Linked DNA regions of Telluria mixta. The protein of the gene in region 1 interacts with the protein of each later gene in a pairwise test. Links are inferred from orthologs where the notes say so. Each region holds a gene or a part of one and is shown in the gene's direction. Other genes may lie near its edges.

Region 1 (9,136 bases):
GGTTCGTCCGCCTCGGGTGCGGCGTTTTGCGCCTGGCGGTACGGGAAGCGCGTGAACGAGGTGTCCGTGAGGACGAGGGCGGGCTGGCCGGCGCCGGGACGGTGCCAACCGGCGCGGTCGGATAGGGTGACGCCCTGCATGTAGGCCGGCGTCGCGAGGCCGTGGGCCGGGCCGGCCGCCACGCTCTGGAAGGCCGACAGCGCATCCTGCACCTCGCGCGACGAGGCGAGGCTGCCGACGTAGGCGATGAAGCTGCCGGGACGCTCGTCGGCGGGAACGTCGTCGTCGGCACCCGGGATTGGGACGGCTTTCGGCGCGAGGAAGAACACGAAGCGGATCTCGGTGCCGTGGCTGGGACGCGCGCCTGCCAGCAGGCGCGCCAGTTCCAGCACGGCCGCCGTCCCCGGCGCGCCCTCGTCGGCGCCGTCATCGCGGGCGCCGAGGATGAAGGTGCGAGACGCCTTCTCGCCCGGGGCAACGCTGGCCAGCACCGCCTCGATCCGGCGTTCGTGGCCGATCCCGCCGCGGTCCTGCACGGCGTAGCCGGCCGCCTGCAGCACGTTGCCGATGTAGGTGGCGTCCTGCGGGCCGCCCGCGAGCGCCGTCACGTGCGCGCGCAGGCGCATGGCCAACGGCGGCTCGGGCATGGCGGTGCCGGGGTTCACGGTCACCAGCGCCAGCAGCACGAGCAGGACGATGGCGACAATGGCTTTCCAGTGTGCACGAAAAAAATGTCGCATGGCGTGGGGCGCGGCGCATGGGGCGACCGTGCCGGACAGGCCGGGCTCGGCGCGCGTTGCGGTCCTGGCGGACGCCGTCCGGCGACGGCTGCCGGGGCCGCCCGTGCATGCAATGTTAAACCGGGGCCGGCCTGCGATTTCATGATACCGAAATCGCGGCCGGCCCCGGTCGGGGTCGTTCTCAATGGCGCGCGGAAATGATTCCGCGCCGACAGGATCAGCGGGCTGCCGTCGCCGGCCCCGGCTCGCTCCAGCCGCCGCCCAGCACGCGGTACAGCGTGACCTGGTTCTGCAGGCGCAGCAGATTGGCCTGGATGGCCTGCTGCTGCGCGGTGAACAGCGAGCGCTGGGCATCCAGCAGGTCGAGGTAGCTCGCGGTGCCGTTGCGGTAGCGCAGGTCGGACAGGTTGAAGCGGTCCGTCTCGGCGGCCGCCACGGCCTGCTGGGCGCGCAGCTGCTCGCTGTACGTGGCCTGGCCGGCCAGCGCGTCCGCCACTTCGCGGAACGCCGTCTGGATCGACCGTTCGTACTGCGCGACGGCGATGTCGCGCTGGGCACGGGCGACCTCGACGCCGGCGCGGGTGCGGCCGAAGTCGAACAGCGGCAGGATCGCCTGCGGTGCGAAGGTCCAGCCGAACGTACCGCTCTTGAACAGGCCCGACAGCTCGGAACTGGCCGTGCCGGCGCTGCCCGTCAAGGTGATGCGCGGGAAGTAGTTCGCACGCGCCGCGCCGATGTTGGCGTTGGCCGCGACCAGCTGCTGCTCGGCCGAACGGATGTCCGGACGGGTGGTCAGCAGGTCGGACGGCATCCCGGCCGGCAGGTCCGGCAGGTTCGTCGTCGCAAGCGTGGCGCCGGTCGGCAGGTTGTCCGGAATCGGCTGGCCGATCAGCAGCGTGAGCAGATTCAGGTCCTGCGCGCGCTGGCGCTGGGCCTGGGCCAGCGTGGTGCGCGCCTGTTCGACGAGCGACACGGCCTGCTGCAGGTCGAGCTTGGACGAGACGCCGTTCTCGAAGCGCAGGTTGGTCAGGCGCAGCGATTCCTCGCGCGTCTTCAGGGTCTGCTGCGTCAGCGAGAGCAGTTCCTCGTCCGCGAGGAACGTCAGGTACGTGTTGGCGACCTGGGCGATCAGGCTGATCTGGGCCGTCTTGCGCGCCTCCTCGGTGGCGAGGAATTGCGCCAGCGCGGCGTCGGACAGGTTGCGCACGCGGCTGAAGAAGTCCAGCTCGAACGCGGACACGGACAGGCCGGCCTGGTACACGCTGCTGATCGGCTGGTCCTTGCCCGTCGTCTGGCGCTGGCCCGTGATGCCGGCGTTAATGGCCGGGAACTGGTTCGAGCGCTGGATCTGGTACTGCGCGCGTGCCGCTTCGATGTTGAGGATCGAAACGCGCAGGTCGCGGTTGTTGGCCAGGGACAGCGTGATCAGCTGCTGCAGGCGCGGGTCGGTGAAGAAGCGCTGCCACGCGATGGCGGCGGGCGCCTCGTTCGCGACGGCGTTGCCGCTGCCGACGGTGCCTTCCACGGTCGGGAAGGCACCCGCGACCGGCGCTTGCGGACGCTCGTACTTGGGCGCCAGGTTCACGCAGCCGGCCAGTACGAGGGCCAGGGCCAGGGGAGTGAGTCGTTTCATGTTGTTCATCAGATTTTCGAGTCGATGACAGTGTTTTCTTCTTCGTGCGCGTACTTCTTGCGCTGGCGTTCGCTGCCCCTGAAGAATCCGCGGATGACGACGAAGAACACGGGCACGAAGAACACGCCCAGTGCCGTCGCCGTCAGCATGCCGCCCATCACGCCGGTACCGATCGCGCGCTGCGACGCGGCGCCGGCACCGCTGGCGACCACCAGCGGCAGCACGCCGAGGATGAACGCGAGCGACGTCATGATGATCGGACGGAAGCGCAGGTGGGCCGCCTCCAGCGCCGCTTCGAACGGCGACTTGCCCTGCGCCTGCAGGTCCTTCGCGAATTCCACGATCAGGATCGCGTTCTTCGCGGCCAGGCCGATGATGGTGATCAGGCCGACCTTGAAGTACACGTCGTTCTGCAGCCCGCGCATCGACGCTGCCATCAGCGAACCGAGGACGCCCAGCGGCACGACGAGCAGCACGGCGACCGGGATCGACCAGCTCTCGTACAGCGCGGCGAGGGCCAGGAACACGGCCAGCAGCGCGAAGCCGATCAGCACGAACACGGTCGAACCGGCGAGGATCTCCTCGCGCGACTGGCCCGTCCATTCATACGCGAAGCCGGCCGGCAGCTTGGCGGCCAGCGCCTGCATCTCGTCCAGCGCCTGGCCGGTCGAATAGCCCGCGGCGGCGTCGCCCGTGATGCTCATCGACGAATAGCCGTTGTAGCGCGACGTCTGCATCGGACCCGTGATCCATTGCGTCGTCGCGAACGCCGACAGCGGCACCGGCTGGCCCTTCGTGTTCAGGGCGTTGATGCGCAGGAGGTCTTCCGGCTGCATGCGCTGCGGCGAGTCGGCCTGCACGATCACGCGCTGCAGTCGGCCGGCGTTCGGGAAGTCGTTCACGTACGCGGAACCGAGGGACGTCGACAGCGCCGTGTTGATGGCGCCGAACGTCACGCCCAGGGCCTGCGCCTTGTCGCGGTCGATGTTCAGCTTCAGTTGCGGCGCGTCTTCCAGGCCTTCCGGACGGATGCCCGTCAGCACCTTGCTCTGCATCGCCATGCCCAGCAGCTGGTTACGTGCCTGGAGCAGGGCGGCATGGCCGTTGCCGCCGCGGTCCTGCAGGCGGAACGAGAAGCCCGTGCCGCGGCCCAGTTCCGGGATCGGTGGCGGGCTCACGACGAAGATGAACGAGTCGCGCAGCGCGCCCATGTGCATCGTGATGCGCATCGCCAGTTCCTGGGCGCTCTGGCCCTTGCCCTTGCGGTCGTCCCACGATTTCAGCGGAATGAACGCGAGGCCCATGTTCTGGCCCTGGCCCGTGAACGAGAAGCCCGTCACCGCGACCATGTCGGCCACTTCCGGCTGTTTCAGCACATAGTCTTCCATCGCGTGCAGCACGACGTTGGTGCGCTCGGCGGTGGCGCCAGGCGGCAGCTGGATGTTGGCGATGATGTAGCCCTGGTCCTCGTTCGGCAGGAACGAGTTCGGCAGGCGCGCGAACATCAGGCCGACGATACCGACCAGCAGGACGAACACGACCAGCGCGCGGCCGGAACGCTTGAGGAGCTTGCCGACGATGCCTTCGTAGCGCTTGGCGCCCGTCGTGAACGTGCGGTTGAACCAGCCGAAGAAGCCTTTCTTCTCCATGTGGTGACCGGCTTCCACGGGTTTCAGCAGGTGCGCGCACAGTGCCGGCGTCAGCGACAGCGCCATGAACGCCGAGAAGCCGATCGACGACACCATCACGATCGAGAACTGGCGGTAGATGTTGCCCACGGCGCCGGCGAAGAACGCCAGCGGCACGAACACGGACATCAGCACGACCGTCACGCCAATGATGGCGCCGGAAATCTGGCCCATCGCCTTGCGCGTCGCCTGCAGCGGAGGCAGGCCCTCTTCGGACATGATGCGCTCGACGTTCTCCACCACCACAATGGCATCGTCGACGACGATACCGATCACGAGCACCATGCCGAACATCGTCAGCACGTTGATCGAGAAGCCCATCGCGAGCAGGGTCGCGAAGGAGCCCAGCAGGGCGACCGGGACGACGATGGTCGGGATGATCGTGTAGCGGAAGTTCTGCAGGAACACGTACATCACGATGAACACGAGGATCACAGCTTCGATCAGGGTTTCCACCACCTGGCTGATCGAGATCTGGATGAATTTCGTGCTGTCGTAAGGGATCGAGTACTTCATCCCTTTCGGGAAGTACTTCTGCAGCTGATTCATGCGTGCCTTGATCAGCTTCGCCGTTTCCAGCGCGTTACCGGTCGGCGACAGCTGCACGCCGATACCGGTCGACGGCTTGCCGTTCAGGCGCGTCGACGTGGCGTAGGCCTGGCCGCCGATCTCGATGCGGGCGACGTCTTTCAAACGCACGGTGGAGCCGTCCGGATTCGCGCGCAGCACGATGTTGCCGAACTGCTCGACGGTGGCCAGCTGACCCGTGACGACGACGGTCGCGGTGATCTGCTGGCCCTTGGCCACGGGCAGGTCGCCAATCGTGCCGGAGGCCACCTGGGCGTTCTGCTGGCGGATCGCCGTGTTGACGTCGTCCGGCGACAGGTTGAAGCCGACCAGCTTCGCCGGGTCGATCCAGATGCGCATCGCCTTTTCGGTACCGAACAGCTGCGCCTGGCCGACGCCCTTGATCCGCTGGATCTCCGGCAGCACGTTGCGCGACGCGTAGTCGCCCAGCGCGACGGTGTCCCAGGTCGGGTCGTCGGACGAGAGGATCGTAAACAGCAGGAAGTTCGAGCGGGCCTTGTCGACGCGCACGCCCTGCTGGGTCACCGCGGCCGGCAGGCGCGGGGTCGCGCGCGCGAGGCGGTTCTGGACGTCGACCTGGGCCAGGTCGGGATTGGTGCCGGTCTCGAAGCTGATCGTGATGGAGCCGGTGCCGTTGGCCTGGCTGGTCGACTCCATATAGATCATGCCTTCGGCACCGTTCATCTCGCGTTCGATGACGGAGATGACGGAATCTTCCAGCGTTTGCGCGGAAGCGCCCGGGTAGGCGACGCTGACGACGATCGACGGCGGCGCCACGGTGGGATACTGCGCGATCGGCAGCTGCTTGATGGCGACGCCGCCAAGCACCATGATGAACAGCGCGATCACCCAGGCAAAAATGGGGCGGTCAATAAAAAAACGTGCCATTGTGGTTCCTGTTTATCTAGCCTTGCTGCTTACTGGCGGGCCGCAGTGGCCGGCGCTGCAGGGGCTGCCGGGGCGCCTACCGGCGTCCACGGCACCGGCTGCACCGGCGTACCCGGCGGCAGCATCTGCAGCTTCTGGAAGCCGTCCACCATCACGCGCTCGCCTTCCTTCAGGCCATCCGTGACGACCCAGTTCTCGCCGTTCTGCGAACCGATTTTCACCGTGCGCGGCGTCGGCTTGTTGTCCGCGCCGATCACCGTCAGCGTATCGCCGTTCGGGCCGCCGCGGGTGACGGCCTGCTGCGGCACGAGGATGCCGTTCGGCAGCTCGGCCTGCGCCAGGCGCACGCGCACGTACTGGCCCGGCAGCAGGGCGTTGTCCGGGTTCGCGGCTTGGGCGCGCAAGGTGATCTGGCCGCTGGTCGGGTCGACGGTGATGTCCGAGAACAGCAGCTTGCCCTTCGTCGGCAGCACGGTGCCATCGTCCGCCACGACCGTCACGGGAACGCTGCCCCCGAGGCCCTTGTCGCCGGCGTTCTTGCGCAGGCGCTGCAGTTCGGCGGCGGACTGGGTGATGTTCAGGTAGACGTTGTCGGTCTGCTGGATCAGCGCCATCTGCGTCGCTTCGGTGGCGGAGACGAGCGCGCCTTCCGTCACGAGCGCGCGGCCGATGCGGCCCGAGATCGGGGCGTACACGTTCGCGTAGTCGGCGTTGATCTTGGCGATGCGCACCTGGGCCTTGGCCGAGTTGACGTCCGCCTCGGCCTGCTTCTGGGCGGCGACGGCGTTCGTGAATTCCTGCTTGCTGACGGCTTGCGCCTCGACGAGCGGCTTGTAGCGCTCGACCGTGGCGGCGGTCGACGTCAGGTTCGCCTGGGCGCGGCCGAGTGCGGCCTGGGCGGCGTTCAACTGGGCCTGGTAAGGCTCGGGATCGATCTGGAACAGCGACTGGCCCTGCTTGACCAAGCTGCCCTCGGTGAACAGGCGCTTGAGCACGACGCCATTGACGCGGGCGCGTACCTCGGCAGTGCGGATCGCCTCGACGCGGGCCGGCAGTTCGGTCTCAAGTGCGACCGACTGGATCTTGGTGGTGATGACGCCGACCTGAGGAGGCGGCATCTTGGCGCCGGCGGGGCCCGGACCGGCCTGGGCGTTATCCTTGGAGCCGCAGGCCGACAGCATGGCCACGGCGACCACGGTGCACGCGGCGATCCTGGACAGGGTGAGGGAGGAGGAGTTGGCAGAGCGCATTCAATGCTTCCTTCTTGTGGAAAAAAGAATAAAACCGTCCTGCAACACTTCTTCGGTACGGCAGGCGGTTTTACTACTGACTTTTGGGAAAACCCCGATATACTATCACGAGTGTATGTTTAATGTTTCTTACCTATAAAAACGGAGAAGATGGCGGATGGCCCGCAGAACCAAGGAAGAGGCGGCAGCGACCCGCGACAGCATTTTGGATGCTGCCGAAAAATTGTTCGTTGAACAGGGTGTTTCTCGTACAACGTTGCAGCATATCGCAACCGCAGCCGGTGTGACGCGCGGCGCCATTTATTGGCACTTTGATGACAAGGGCGCGTTGTTCAACGCGATGATGGAGCGGGCGATCCTGCCGCTGGAGGCGGAGATGCAGGTGCTGGACCAGGTGGAGTCGGACGACCCGCTGGTCGACCTGCGCAATCACATGCTGGCGGTGCTGGACCGGACGGTCAACGATCCGGGCGCGCGCCGCGTGTTCGAGATCGCGACGCTGAAGGTGGAGTTCGTGGGGGAGATGGATGCGGTGCGTCAGCGGCGCAAGGATAATATGGCGAACTGGATGGCGCGCGCCGAACGCCGGATCCGCCTGGCCATCGACAAAGGGCTCATTTCGCGCGACATCGATGCGTCCCGCGTGGCGCTGGGGCTGTGGACGATGATCGATGGGCTGATCCGCAACTGGATGTTCGATCCGCAGGATTTTGATTTGCTGGCGTTGGGGAAGTGCGTGATTGATCCGTATCTGGAGGGGTTGCGGAGCGGCCGCGGCTAGCGACAGGAGCTTCAGCCGACCGTTGCCGACAAGCTCCCGAGCAGTTTGCACCCGCATTCCGTCGTACAGCCCTCGACCGCCACTGGCATACCGTCGACGGTCAACGTTTTGTGTGCGGTAATGATCTTGTTCACGCCATGCGGTTTACCGCCGGGATACAACTGCGGGCAGTCGACCTGATCGCCGAGCCTGGCGATTGCGCGTCCCTGAATGTCGTGGGTCGGGGAACCGCTGATCACTTTGCCACTATGGTCGGTTTTGTCGCCGACAGTGATTATTTTCAATGGCACGATATTCACCTCCGCAGGGATGACAATCCGGTTTGCAAACGCTATTCTGGGCAGCGATGTGCCGAATTCCCGGCTATTTTATATCGGGCTAGCGACATATTCCGGATGATTGCCGAGCAGCGGAAAGAGTCGGTTGCACCCAAAGCGAGCGCGGTTGCAAATAGAGAGAAAATAATACCTCGACTAAAGCAAGCTTCACGACAACCTTCAAGTGGCTCCCGGGCTAGATGTGTTGCCAGTCCAAGTGTTATTTCTCATATTTCTATCTCCCTAACGGTAAAACTCGTGTCAACTCATAATTTTACTTCTTGCATCATTGTTGACCTTTGGAAATGATGTGCCATTCCGTATTTTTTTTGCGTCAAATGGTGGTTGGTCGCGATGATATGTCGACATAAACCAATTTTTTTGTCTTCTTTTTTATCTTCATTGGATAATAATAAAATACAAGCCATCCTTTCGTGGTCAATCCAAGAAACATTAGATTTAACGGTGTTGCGAAAATGGCTAAAAATATATGGATGAAAGGTACTCCAGTATATTGTGATGCCGGCGCCGCAAAAGGAATTAAAGAGAGTGCAAGCAAGCTTGCAATTGCAAAGTATTTCGGCTGCGGAAACTGTTCGAATTTAAGTGATTTTTCGATAATATTTTTATCTGCTTGTTGTGAGTAATAGACGGCAGATGGCTCTTCAACGTAAATGCAATTGAACAAGGTTTCATTGCGGTAAATGAAATTGTAGATATTCACGAATCGTAGACACCACAATATTGTAATTATGCATTCGAGAAAAATGAAAATTATTAGCGAATATACGGGGAGTGAACTGTACTGTGCGATACATAATATAGGGTAGATGCCGAGTATTGATCCACTGCTTAGGGAAAGCATCCCGGCACCGAAATACTTCGTCTCCCAGTTCCAGTGGAATATGTATGGAATCGGAAATGCGAGAATCGAGATCGATGCGATGCTGAGGCCAAGGATCCCAAGGGGGTTTTCATGGAGCGGTTGTTGAGGCGCCGCTCCAATAGCTAGAGCCCAAGCCCCGCATCCCATAAAAAGAGGAACAATAAGGGAGAGCGTAAAAATGAACTTTGTACTTTTTGCTGAACTATTAATGGAGTCTAGGTTCCTCAAAATACAATCTCCTGGTAGTCGTTTACCATTTTGTGCATTAAATAGTTCCAGTTTTGATGGACCATTTGAATGGCTGAGTTTCCAGTTTCCCTCATCCAGTGTGCAACAATAGAAGCCGTACCATCTGAGTTCGACTG
Region 2 (9,112 bases), 1.0 Mb from region 1 along the record:
CGAAGGACCTGGCCGACCCGCAGCTGGCCATCGAGTGCGCGGCCGCGCTGGAAGACCTGGAACGCATCCTGGGCTTGCCCGGTCTTTACGACCTTTCATGATTTAATAGCGAATCGTTTCCGGAGACAGGAAGCATAAGAGATCTGGACGGGACAACCCTGTCCGTACCAGCCGGGAACATGTGGCCACAAGCCGCGCCGAACCCGGCGCAACAACCAGCTTTTGGAGAAGCTAAAAATGAACAAAGACATGCCTCACGATCTGCGCACACAAACCCTCGCGCTGGTCAATGAGAACAAGCCGGCCGACGCCTCGGAACAAGTGGGCGCGCTGATCGGCGCCTGGATCGGCGCCCTGGACGAGGACGACCTCGCCGGCATCGATCCCCGCAACCTCGCCGCCATCCTGTGGGATGCCTTCGCCCAGGTGGCGCAGCGCACGACGGACGGCTGCCAGATCGCGCAGATGCGTTATACGGACGGGCGCTGCGGCATGTCGACCGCCCTGCTGATCCTGAACGAGGACATGCCCTACCTCGTCGACTCGTTCGTGATGGCGCTGCGCCGCCAGCGCGTCGTCGCGTCGGGCGTGCTGAATACGGTGCTGCCCGTGCGCCGCGACGATGCCGGCCGCGTGGTCGCCGTCGGCGAGACCGGCGCGCCGCTGGAATCCTACGTCCTGTGCCTGCTGGCGGAAGACCTGCCGCAGGACGAACTCTCCGAACTCGTCGCGCGCATCCAGATGGTCGCGCGCGACGCCGCCATCGTGCACCGCGACGCCGTCGCCATGGCCGACCGCATGACTGCCGTCGCCGCCGCGGCCAGCGCGCAAGGCACCCCGGGCGGTCAGGAAGTCGCCGCCTTCCTCGACTGGGCCAAGAACGAAGGCTTCGAACCGTTCGGCTACGCCTATTACTTCGTGAAGCCGGGCGTGCGCGAGCTGGAACGCGACATCCCGAGCCGCATCGGCGTGCTGCAGGACACCACGCATCCCGTCTACGGCACCTGCCTGCAGAACATCCCGGGCGACTTCGAGATCCTGTCCAAGCGCGACGAGACGCTGTCGATCGTGAAGGCCGACGTGGCCGGCACCCTGCACCGCGACCAGCCGCTGGACTTCATCGGCGTGCGCGACACCGACACGCAGGGCAATACCATCGGCGAGCACTGCTTCGTCGGCCTGTTCACCCGCGCCGCCACGTCGACGCCGCTGGCGCGCCTGCCGTTCGCGCGCGGCCGCGTGGCGAAAGTGCTGTCCATCGCCGGCGTGCGCCAGGAAGGCTTCCGCGCCGAGAAATTCCTCGAGATCCTGGAATCGCTGCCGCGTACGGAAGCGCTGGAAGCGGAGCCGGACTGGCTCGCCCAGGTGTGCAGCTCCGTCGTCTCGCTGTACAAGCAGCCGCGCGCGAAAGTCTTCGCCCGCCGCGACGTGTACCAGCGCCACCTGAACGTCCTCGTCTACCTGCCGCGCGAGCGCTACAGCGCCGCCGTCGTCGCCGCGCTGGCGCAGGCGCTGAAGGACAGCTCGGGCGCCGTCGACGTGCGCACGCAGACCCTCGTCGCCGACGGTCCGCTGGCCCGCGTCTACCTGATCGCCCAGGCCGCGCGCTATCCGCTCGACCTGGAAACCGACATCCAGAAACCGCTGCTGTCCGTGCTGGACGGCTGGCATGACCGCTACACGGCGCTGACCGACACGGTGGAAGACGTCCCGACCCGCAACGCGCTGCGCAAGATCCTGCCCACGCTGCCCGTGAACTACGTGGCCGCGACGGCACCGGAAATCGCTTTCCGCGACGTGAACGCGATCATCGCGAACGGCGAGCAAGGCCACGTGTCCGTCCGCATCGAGACGGATGAAGCGGGCGTCACGTCGCTGCGCCTGTATTCCACGAATACGATGCCGTCGCTGTCGCGCATCCTGCCGGCGCTGCAGAACGCCGGCGTCGCCATCGACCGTGAGCAGAGCTTCTGGATCGACACGGCCGACGGCACCCGCCGCTACATCACGAGTCTGATCGTCGACGCGGATTCCGCCGCCAAGCTGGCGAAACCCGGCGTCGCCGACGTGGCGGACGAGCTGTTCGCCGCACTGTTCAACGACGAAGCGGAAGACGGCCGCCTGAACGGCCTCACGATCGAAGGCGGCCTGTCGATGCGCGAAGTGCAGCTCGTGCGCGCCTACATCAGCTACTGGCGCCAGGCCGGCAGCAAGTTCTCGACCCGCTACATGGCCGAGACGCTGCGCCCGCGCGCGAGCCTCGTCAAGGAACTGGTGGAAGGTTTCGCGCTGCGCTTCGACCCGAAACGCAGCGCCGAAGAACGTGCCGAGGGCGACGCCAAGCTGGCCGCGCTGAAGGCCGGTCTCGCCAAGGTCAACCACGCCGACACCGAGGAAATCATGGCCGCACTGGTCGACCTCGTGATGGCGACGGTGCGCACCAACTATTATCAAAACGACGGCGAGAAGATCATCTTCAAGCTCGACACGAGCCACCTGGCGCTCGTGCCGGAACCGCGTCCGTTCCGCGAGATCTACGTGTTCTCGCGCCGCTTCGAAGGCGTGCACCTGCGCGGCGGCCCGGTCGCCCGCGGCGGCCTGCGCTGGTCGGACCGCATGGAAGACTACCGCACCGAAGTGCTGGGCCTTGTGAAGGCGCAGATGGTCAAGAACGCCGTCATCGTGCCGGCCGGTTCGAAGGGCGGTTTCGTCTGCAAGCAGATGCCGAAGGATGCGGCGCGTGACGTCGTGGCGGCCGAAGGCGAAGCCGTCTACCGCCTGTTCATCGCGAGCCTGCTGGAAGTGACGGACAACCGCGTGCGCGGCGAGATCGTGCCCCCTAACGACACCGTGCGCTACGACCAGGACGACCCGTACCTCGTGGTCGCCGCCGACAAGGGCACCGCGACGTTCTCCGACATCGCCAACAGCATCGCCGTCTCGCGCGGCTTCTGGCTGGGCGACGCGTTCGCATCGGGCGGTTCGAACGGCTACGATCACAAGAAGATGGGCATCACGGCGAAGGGCGCGTTCGAAGCCGTCAAGCGTCACTTCTACGAGATGGGCCATGACATGAGCACGACCCCGGTGACGATGGTCGGCGTGGGCGACATGTCGGGCGACGTGTTCGGCAACGGCGTGCTGCTGTCGCGCCAGCTGAAAGTGCTGGCCGCGTTCGACCACCGCCACATCTTCCTCGACCCGAATCCGGACGTCGTCGTGTCGTTCAACGAGCGCAAGCGCATGTTCGCGTTGCCTCGTAGTTCCTGGGAGGACTACGACAAGGACCTGATCTCGGAAGGTGGCGGCGTGTTCCCGCGTACGGCCCGCCATATCGAGCTGTCGCCGCAGGTGCGCGACGCGCTGGCCATCGAAGAGACGTCGCTGACGCCTGAAGAACTGATGCACCGCATCCTGCTGGCGCCGGTCGACCTGTTCTACAACGGCGGCATCGGCACCTACATCAAGGCCTCCACGGAGACCCACGCGCAGGTGAAAGACCGCGCCAACGACAACATCCGCGTCAACGGCAACGAGCTGCGCGTAAAAGTCGTGGCGGAAGGCGGCAACCTGGGCGCCACGCAGGCCGGCCGTATCGAATTCGCGCTGGCCGGCGGCCGCATCTTCACGGATGCGATCGACAACTCGGCCGGCGTGGACTGCTCCGACCACGAAGTCAACGTCAAGATCTGGCTCGACACCGAAGTCAACGCGGGCCAGCTGGACGAGGGCGAACGCAACCGCCTGCTGACCGAGATGACGGGCGATATCGAGAAGCTGGTCCTGCGCGACAACACGCTGCAGACGCACCTGCTGGTGCGCGAGGCACAGGCGCAAACGAACAGCGCGGTCGTCGACGGCTACGCTGCCCTGATCGCGAGCCTGGAGGTGGAAGGCGCCGTGTCGCGCGAGCTGGAACAGCTGCCGGGCGAGACGGAACTGCAGCGCCGCAAGGCGCTCGGCCTGGGCCTCACGACGCCGGAACTGGCCGTCGTCGTCGCCAACGTCAAGAACCGCTTCAAGCGCGTCCTCGCCGCGCTGCCACTGACGGAACAGCCGTGGGCCGAGACCATCCTGCGCCCGTATTTCCCGGCGCAGCTGGTCGCCACGCGCGATCCGCTGGCACACCCGCTGGCCAACGCGATCCTCGCGACCGTGCTGGCCAACGAATCGGTCAACCGCTGCGGTCCGCTGATGCTGCGCGACCTGGCGCTGGAACACCGCATCGACGACGCCGAAGTCGTCAAAGCGTGGGGCCAGGCCTGGGCCGCGCTGCACCTGGCGCCCGTGTTCGAGGCACTGGACCATGACGCGCTGGTCGTGCCGCGCGACGTGTCGCAGACCGTCGACGTCCGCACCCGCGTGATGCTGCGCACCGTGATCGAAGGCGTGCTGTCGCTGCCGGCGGAACAAGCCGGTGCCGGCGGCATGGAAGAGCTGTCGAACCTGTTCGCCCAGCCGGAACAACTGCGCCAGCTGATGCCGGCGAAATCGGAAGCGGACAGCCACGCCGGCCTGTCGTCGTCGTTCGTGCAGGCGTGGAAGGCCGTCGATACGGTCGAATCGCTGGCCGCGTTCCTGTTCGCGGCCGTCTCCGTCCAGCGTCCGCAAGGCATGTCGCTGGCCGAGTTCCTGCGGGTCGGCATGCTCCTGCGCGAGCAGGCGGGCATCGACACCCTGGAGCGCGGCCTCAAGCTGCCGGCCACCAGCAAGTCGCAGGAACAGCTGCGCAACTACGCGCTGCAGGCCCTGCGCCGCACGCAGCAACGCCTGTTGACGGAAGTGCTGGCGGCAAGCCGCTCCACATCCGACATGCAGTCGGCCGTGCGCGAGCTGACCGCGGCGATGGGGCTGTCGGCCGGCTACGTCCAGCCGACGGACCTGGAGCAGGCGATGCTGGCCGTGTGGTCGCTGTCGGAAGGCTCGAGCCCGGACCGCATCGCATCGGGCACCGCGGCGTCCACCGTCGCCACCACCGTCGCGAACGTGGCGTAAGCGATGGCGGCCACCTTACCGAAGGAAATCCGGGCGCTGGCCGAAGGCGACTTCGGCGAGGTAGCCGCCCGCTTCGCGCAAGCCGGCTTCACGGTCGGCCAGCCTGCGAAGGGTGTGCTGACCGTGAAGACGGCGACACCAATGCCGGAGCGTCCCGCCGTGCTGCTGTCGGTGGGCGTGCACGGCGACGAGACGGGGCCGATCGAGATGGTGGCCTACGCCATCGAGGCCCTGTCGCGCACGCCGGGCGAGCTCGCGGTGGACCTGATGCTCTGCGTCGGGAACATCGACGCCATCGCGGCCGGCAAGCGCTTCATCGACGCGGACCTGAACCGCATGTTCCGCGACCAGCGCGGAGATCTCGCCGGCACCTTCGAAGCAGGCCGCGCGGACACGCTGATCGCAGCCACGGCTGCATTCTTCGAAAGCAGCGGTCCACGCCGCTGGCACCTCGACCTGCACACGGCGATCCGCGGCTCGCGTTATCCGCGCTTCGCCATCGTGCCGGAACTGATCGCGGAGACTCCCCGCCGCGAGCTGATCGAATGGCTGGGCCTCGGCGGCATCGAAGCCGTCATCATGAACCCGGCGTCGGCCGGCACGTACAGTTGGTGGACGGCCGAGCGGCACGGGGCCGCGGGCACGACCGTCGAACTGGGGCGCATCGGCACGCTGGGGCAGAACGATCTGTCGCAGTTCGCGGCCATGGCCTCGGCCCTGGACGGTCTGCTGCGCGGGCAGGCGCAGGCGGGCGGCAACCAGCCCATCGTGTTCGACACGGCCCAGTCGATCACCAAGCTGTCCGATGCGTTCACCATGAGCTTCGGACGCGATACCGAAAACTTCACGCCGTTGAAAAAGGGCGAGGTGATCGCGCGCGACGGTGATACCGTTTATACCGTTCAGCACGACGAGGAGTGCGTCGTGTTTCCGAATCCCGATGTGCGCGTGGGGTTGCGGGCAGGGATCATGGTGGTGCGCGCCGGCTGAAAGCGCGTTTTTCTCATGCGCGCTAGACTATCCCTTTGACCGCAAAGGGGAGTGTGTACCCATGAGCAAGCTGTTTTCTCCGATCCGGCTCGGCCCGCTCGAGCTGGCCAACCGGATCGCCATCGCGCCGATGTGCCAATACTCCGCCGACCGTGGCTACGCCACCGACTGGCACATGATCCACCTCGGCCACCTCGCGCTGTCCGGTGCCGGCCTGCTCATCATCGAAGCGACCGCCGTGACGGAGGAGGGGCGCATCACCTATGCCGACCTGGGCCTCTGGTCCGACGAGCACGCGGCCGCGCTGGAGCCCGTTGTCAATGCGATGCGCAAGCATGCACCCATCAAGATCGCCATCCAGCTCGCGCACGCGGGCCGCAAGGCGTCGAGCGAAGTGCCGTGGCATGGCGGCGCGAATCTTCCGGTGGACCATACGGACGGCTGGCAGACCGTGGCGCCGTCTGCGCTCCCGCATGCGGAGGGCGAGACCGTGCCGCTGGCGCTCGATGCGGCCGGCCTGCAGCGCGTGAAGGACGGTTTTGTCGCTGCCGCGCGCCGCGCCGATGCGCTGGGGCTGGACGCCATCGAACTGCACGGCGCCCACGGCTATCTGCTGCACCAGTTCCTGTCGCCGCTGTCGAATCGACGCGACGATCAATACGGCGGCTCGCTGCAGAACCGCATGCGCTTCCCGCTCGAGGTGTTCCAGGCCGTGCGCGAGGCCGTGTCGCCCGAGATGGTGGTCGGCATGCGCATCTCGGCCAGTGACTGGGTCGATGGCGGCTGGGACCTGGAACAGAGCCTCGTGCTGGCGCAGGAACTGGAGCGGCTCGGCTGCCAGTTCATCCACGTGTCGAGCGGCGGCGTGTCGCCGCACCAGAAGATCCCCGTCGGTCCGGGCTACCAGATCGAGTTCGCCGCGCGCATCAAAGCGAACACTCCCATGCCGACCATCGGCGTGGGCCTGATCACGGAAGCGAAGCAGGCCGAGACCATCGTGCAGACGGGCCAGGCCGACCTGGTGGCGCTGGCGCGCGCGATGCTGTACGACCCGCGCTGGCCGTGGCATGCGGCGGCGGAACTGGGTGCGACGGTCAGCGCGCCGCCGCAGTACTGGCGCTCGCAGCCGCACGAACACAAGCATCTGTTCGGCGATACGCGCCTGGGCCAGCGCTGACGGTCGTCGCGGAATTCCTCCGTTCGTTCCGCGTTTTACGCCGTCCGTCGCACGCAGGCGGACGGCACCGGATGCCCTTGCTACAGTGGCATGGTCAATAACAACAAGGCCATCCACCATGCGTACTTCACTCGCCATCGCCATCACCTGCGCCATCCTCGGCGGCTGCGCCATCATCGTCGCGCCGGGCGGCGAGGGCGACTACCAGGTCCGCACGCCATTCTCCAGCGATTCCATCGAAGGCAACGGCCTGCCGGCGCGCGACGAGCGCACGATCGCCACCGTGCCGGCGCTGGAGGTGAACGGCACGATCACGGTCGACGTGCGCGTGGGCCCGGCCACCTCGCTGGTCGTGGAGGCGGACAGCAACCTGCTGCCGTTCATCCGTACGGAGCTGCGCGGCGACCGCCTCGTCATCGAGAAGGAGCGTTCGTTCCGCACCAATAACCCTGTGCGCGTGACCTATACCGTGCCGCGGCTCGCCAGCGTGCGTCACGACGGGTCCGGTCACCTGTCCGTGCAGGACCTGAACGGCGGACCGCTGGTGGTGGAAGGGCGGGGATCGGGATCGGTGCTGCTGACGGGCCGCGTATCCAGCCTGGATGTCACGCAGAACGGCTCGGGCAGCATCGACGCGACGACCTTGCAGAGCGGCGGCGGCAACCTGTCCCTGAACGGGTCCGGACGCGTGGTCGCGGGCCGCATGCAGGGAGAACGCGTGACGGCGAACCTGAACGGCTCGGGCCAGCTGCGCGTGACGGGCGCGGTGAGCAGCCTGGCGGCACGCTCGAACGGTTCCGGCCACCTTGACCTGGCGGATCTCGTCAGCGAGCAGGCGGACCTGTCGTCGACGGGATCGGGCGGCATGACCGCGCACGTGCGCCAGTCGCTCGTCGCGCAGAACGGCGGCTCCGGCGGCATCCGCGTCTATGGCAACCCGTCGCAGCGGACCGTGAGCGGAAAGCTCATCCAGGTCGTGAATTAAAAAAGCCGGCGCGAAGGCCGGCTTTCTCGTTACAGCAGATGGTCGAGCAGCTCCGGCCCGAACACCTCGCGGTGCAGGCGGCCGGCCGGCACGCCCGCGTTCAGGAGGCCCAGCCACTGGGCCTGCATGAACTTGTGCGGACCGCACAGGTACACTTCGGCTTCTTCGCGCGGCCATGTCGGCAGCTTGGCCACGTCCATGCGGCCTTCGATGACGCCTGCAGCACCTCGTGCATCTTCGTGGAAGGTCACGACCGACAGGTTGGGCATCGCGGCCTGCAGCGCGTCGACTTCCACGCGCAGCGCGTGATGGCCGGCGTCGCGTGCGGCGTGCGCGAAGATCACGCGGCGCTGCGGATTCACCTGCGCCACGCGCTTCAGCGCGGACACCATCGGCGTGACACCCACGCCGGCCGACAGCAGCACGAGCGGCGCGTTGCCCTCCGTCTCCGGCAGGAATTCGCCGAACGGGTGCGACACCTGCAGCGTGCTGCCGACCTTCACGTTAGCGTGCAGCCAGTTCGACACTTCACCGGCTGGCGTGTCGGCCACGCCGTCCTCGCGCTTCACCGAGATGCGCAGGTTTTCGCCATTCGGCGCATCCGACAGGCTGTACTGGCGCAGCTGGTGACGGCCGCCCGGCAGGTCGACGGCGACGCTCACGTACTGGCCCGGCTTGAACGCGGGGACCGGCTTGCCGTCAGCAGGGACGAAACGGATCGACAGCACGTTGACGGATTCCGTCTTGACTTCTACGACGCGCATCGGACGGGTCTCGCCCGGCTGGATGCCGGCCGTGCTGTACAAATTCGCTTCCGCTTCGATCAGGAGCTTGGCGAGCGAGTTGTACGCTTCCTTCCAGGCGTCCAGCAGCGGTGCCGTGGCGGCGTCGCCCAGCGTCGTGGCGATGGATTCCAGCAGGTGCTTGCCGACGATCGGGTAGTGCTCGGCGCGGATGCCGACCGA

The links.
Region 2: the proteins of P0M04_RS15505 (region 1) and P0M04_RS10965 interact in binary tests that used the Escherichia coli proteins (3 or more experiments, as listed by UniProt). The link is inferred for Telluria mixta from one-to-one orthologs.

What each region holds. Positions count from the first base shown.
Region 1 is NZ_CP119520.1:3,479,074-3,488,209, forward strand. What follows is about bases 5,861-8,756. They hold P0M04_RS15505 (TetR family transcriptional regulator), read left to right. Parts: upstream 5,861-6,944; coding sequence 6,945-7,568; downstream 7,569-8,756. Other genes in these bases: P0M04_RS15500 (efflux RND transporter periplasmic adaptor subunit), read right to left, coding at 5,861-6,787; P0M04_RS15510 (PAAR domain-containing protein), read right to left, coding at 7,580-7,858; P0M04_RS15515 (hypothetical protein), read right to left, coding at 8,220-8,756. Outside these bases: P0M04_RS15485 (zinc-binding metallopeptidase family protein), read right to left, coding at 1-740; P0M04_RS15490 (efflux transporter outer membrane subunit), read right to left, coding at 958-2,373; P0M04_RS15495 (efflux RND transporter permease subunit), read right to left, coding at 2,382-5,537; more of P0M04_RS15500, read right to left, coding at 5,567-5,860; more of P0M04_RS15515, read right to left, coding at 8,757-8,999; P0M04_RS15520 (hypothetical protein), read right to left, coding at 8,996-9,136.
Region 2 is NZ_CP119520.1:2,461,610-2,470,721, forward strand. Bases 4,120-6,991 are described here. They hold P0M04_RS10965 (succinylglutamate desuccinylase), read left to right. Parts: upstream 4,120-4,998; coding sequence 4,999-5,985; downstream 5,986-6,991. Other genes in these bases: P0M04_RS10960 (NAD-glutamate dehydrogenase domain-containing protein), read left to right, coding at 4,120-4,995; P0M04_RS10970 (NADH:flavin oxidoreductase/NADH oxidase), read left to right, coding at 6,047-6,991. Also shown: astB (N-succinylarginine dihydrolase), read left to right, coding at 1-101; more of P0M04_RS10960, read left to right, coding at 238-4,119; more of P0M04_RS10970, read left to right, coding at 6,992-7,162; P0M04_RS10975 (head GIN domain-containing protein), read left to right, coding at 7,281-8,147; P0M04_RS10980 (globin domain-containing protein), read right to left, coding at 8,177-9,112. UniProt on the Escherichia coli protein: Transforms N(2)-succinylglutamate into succinate and glutamate.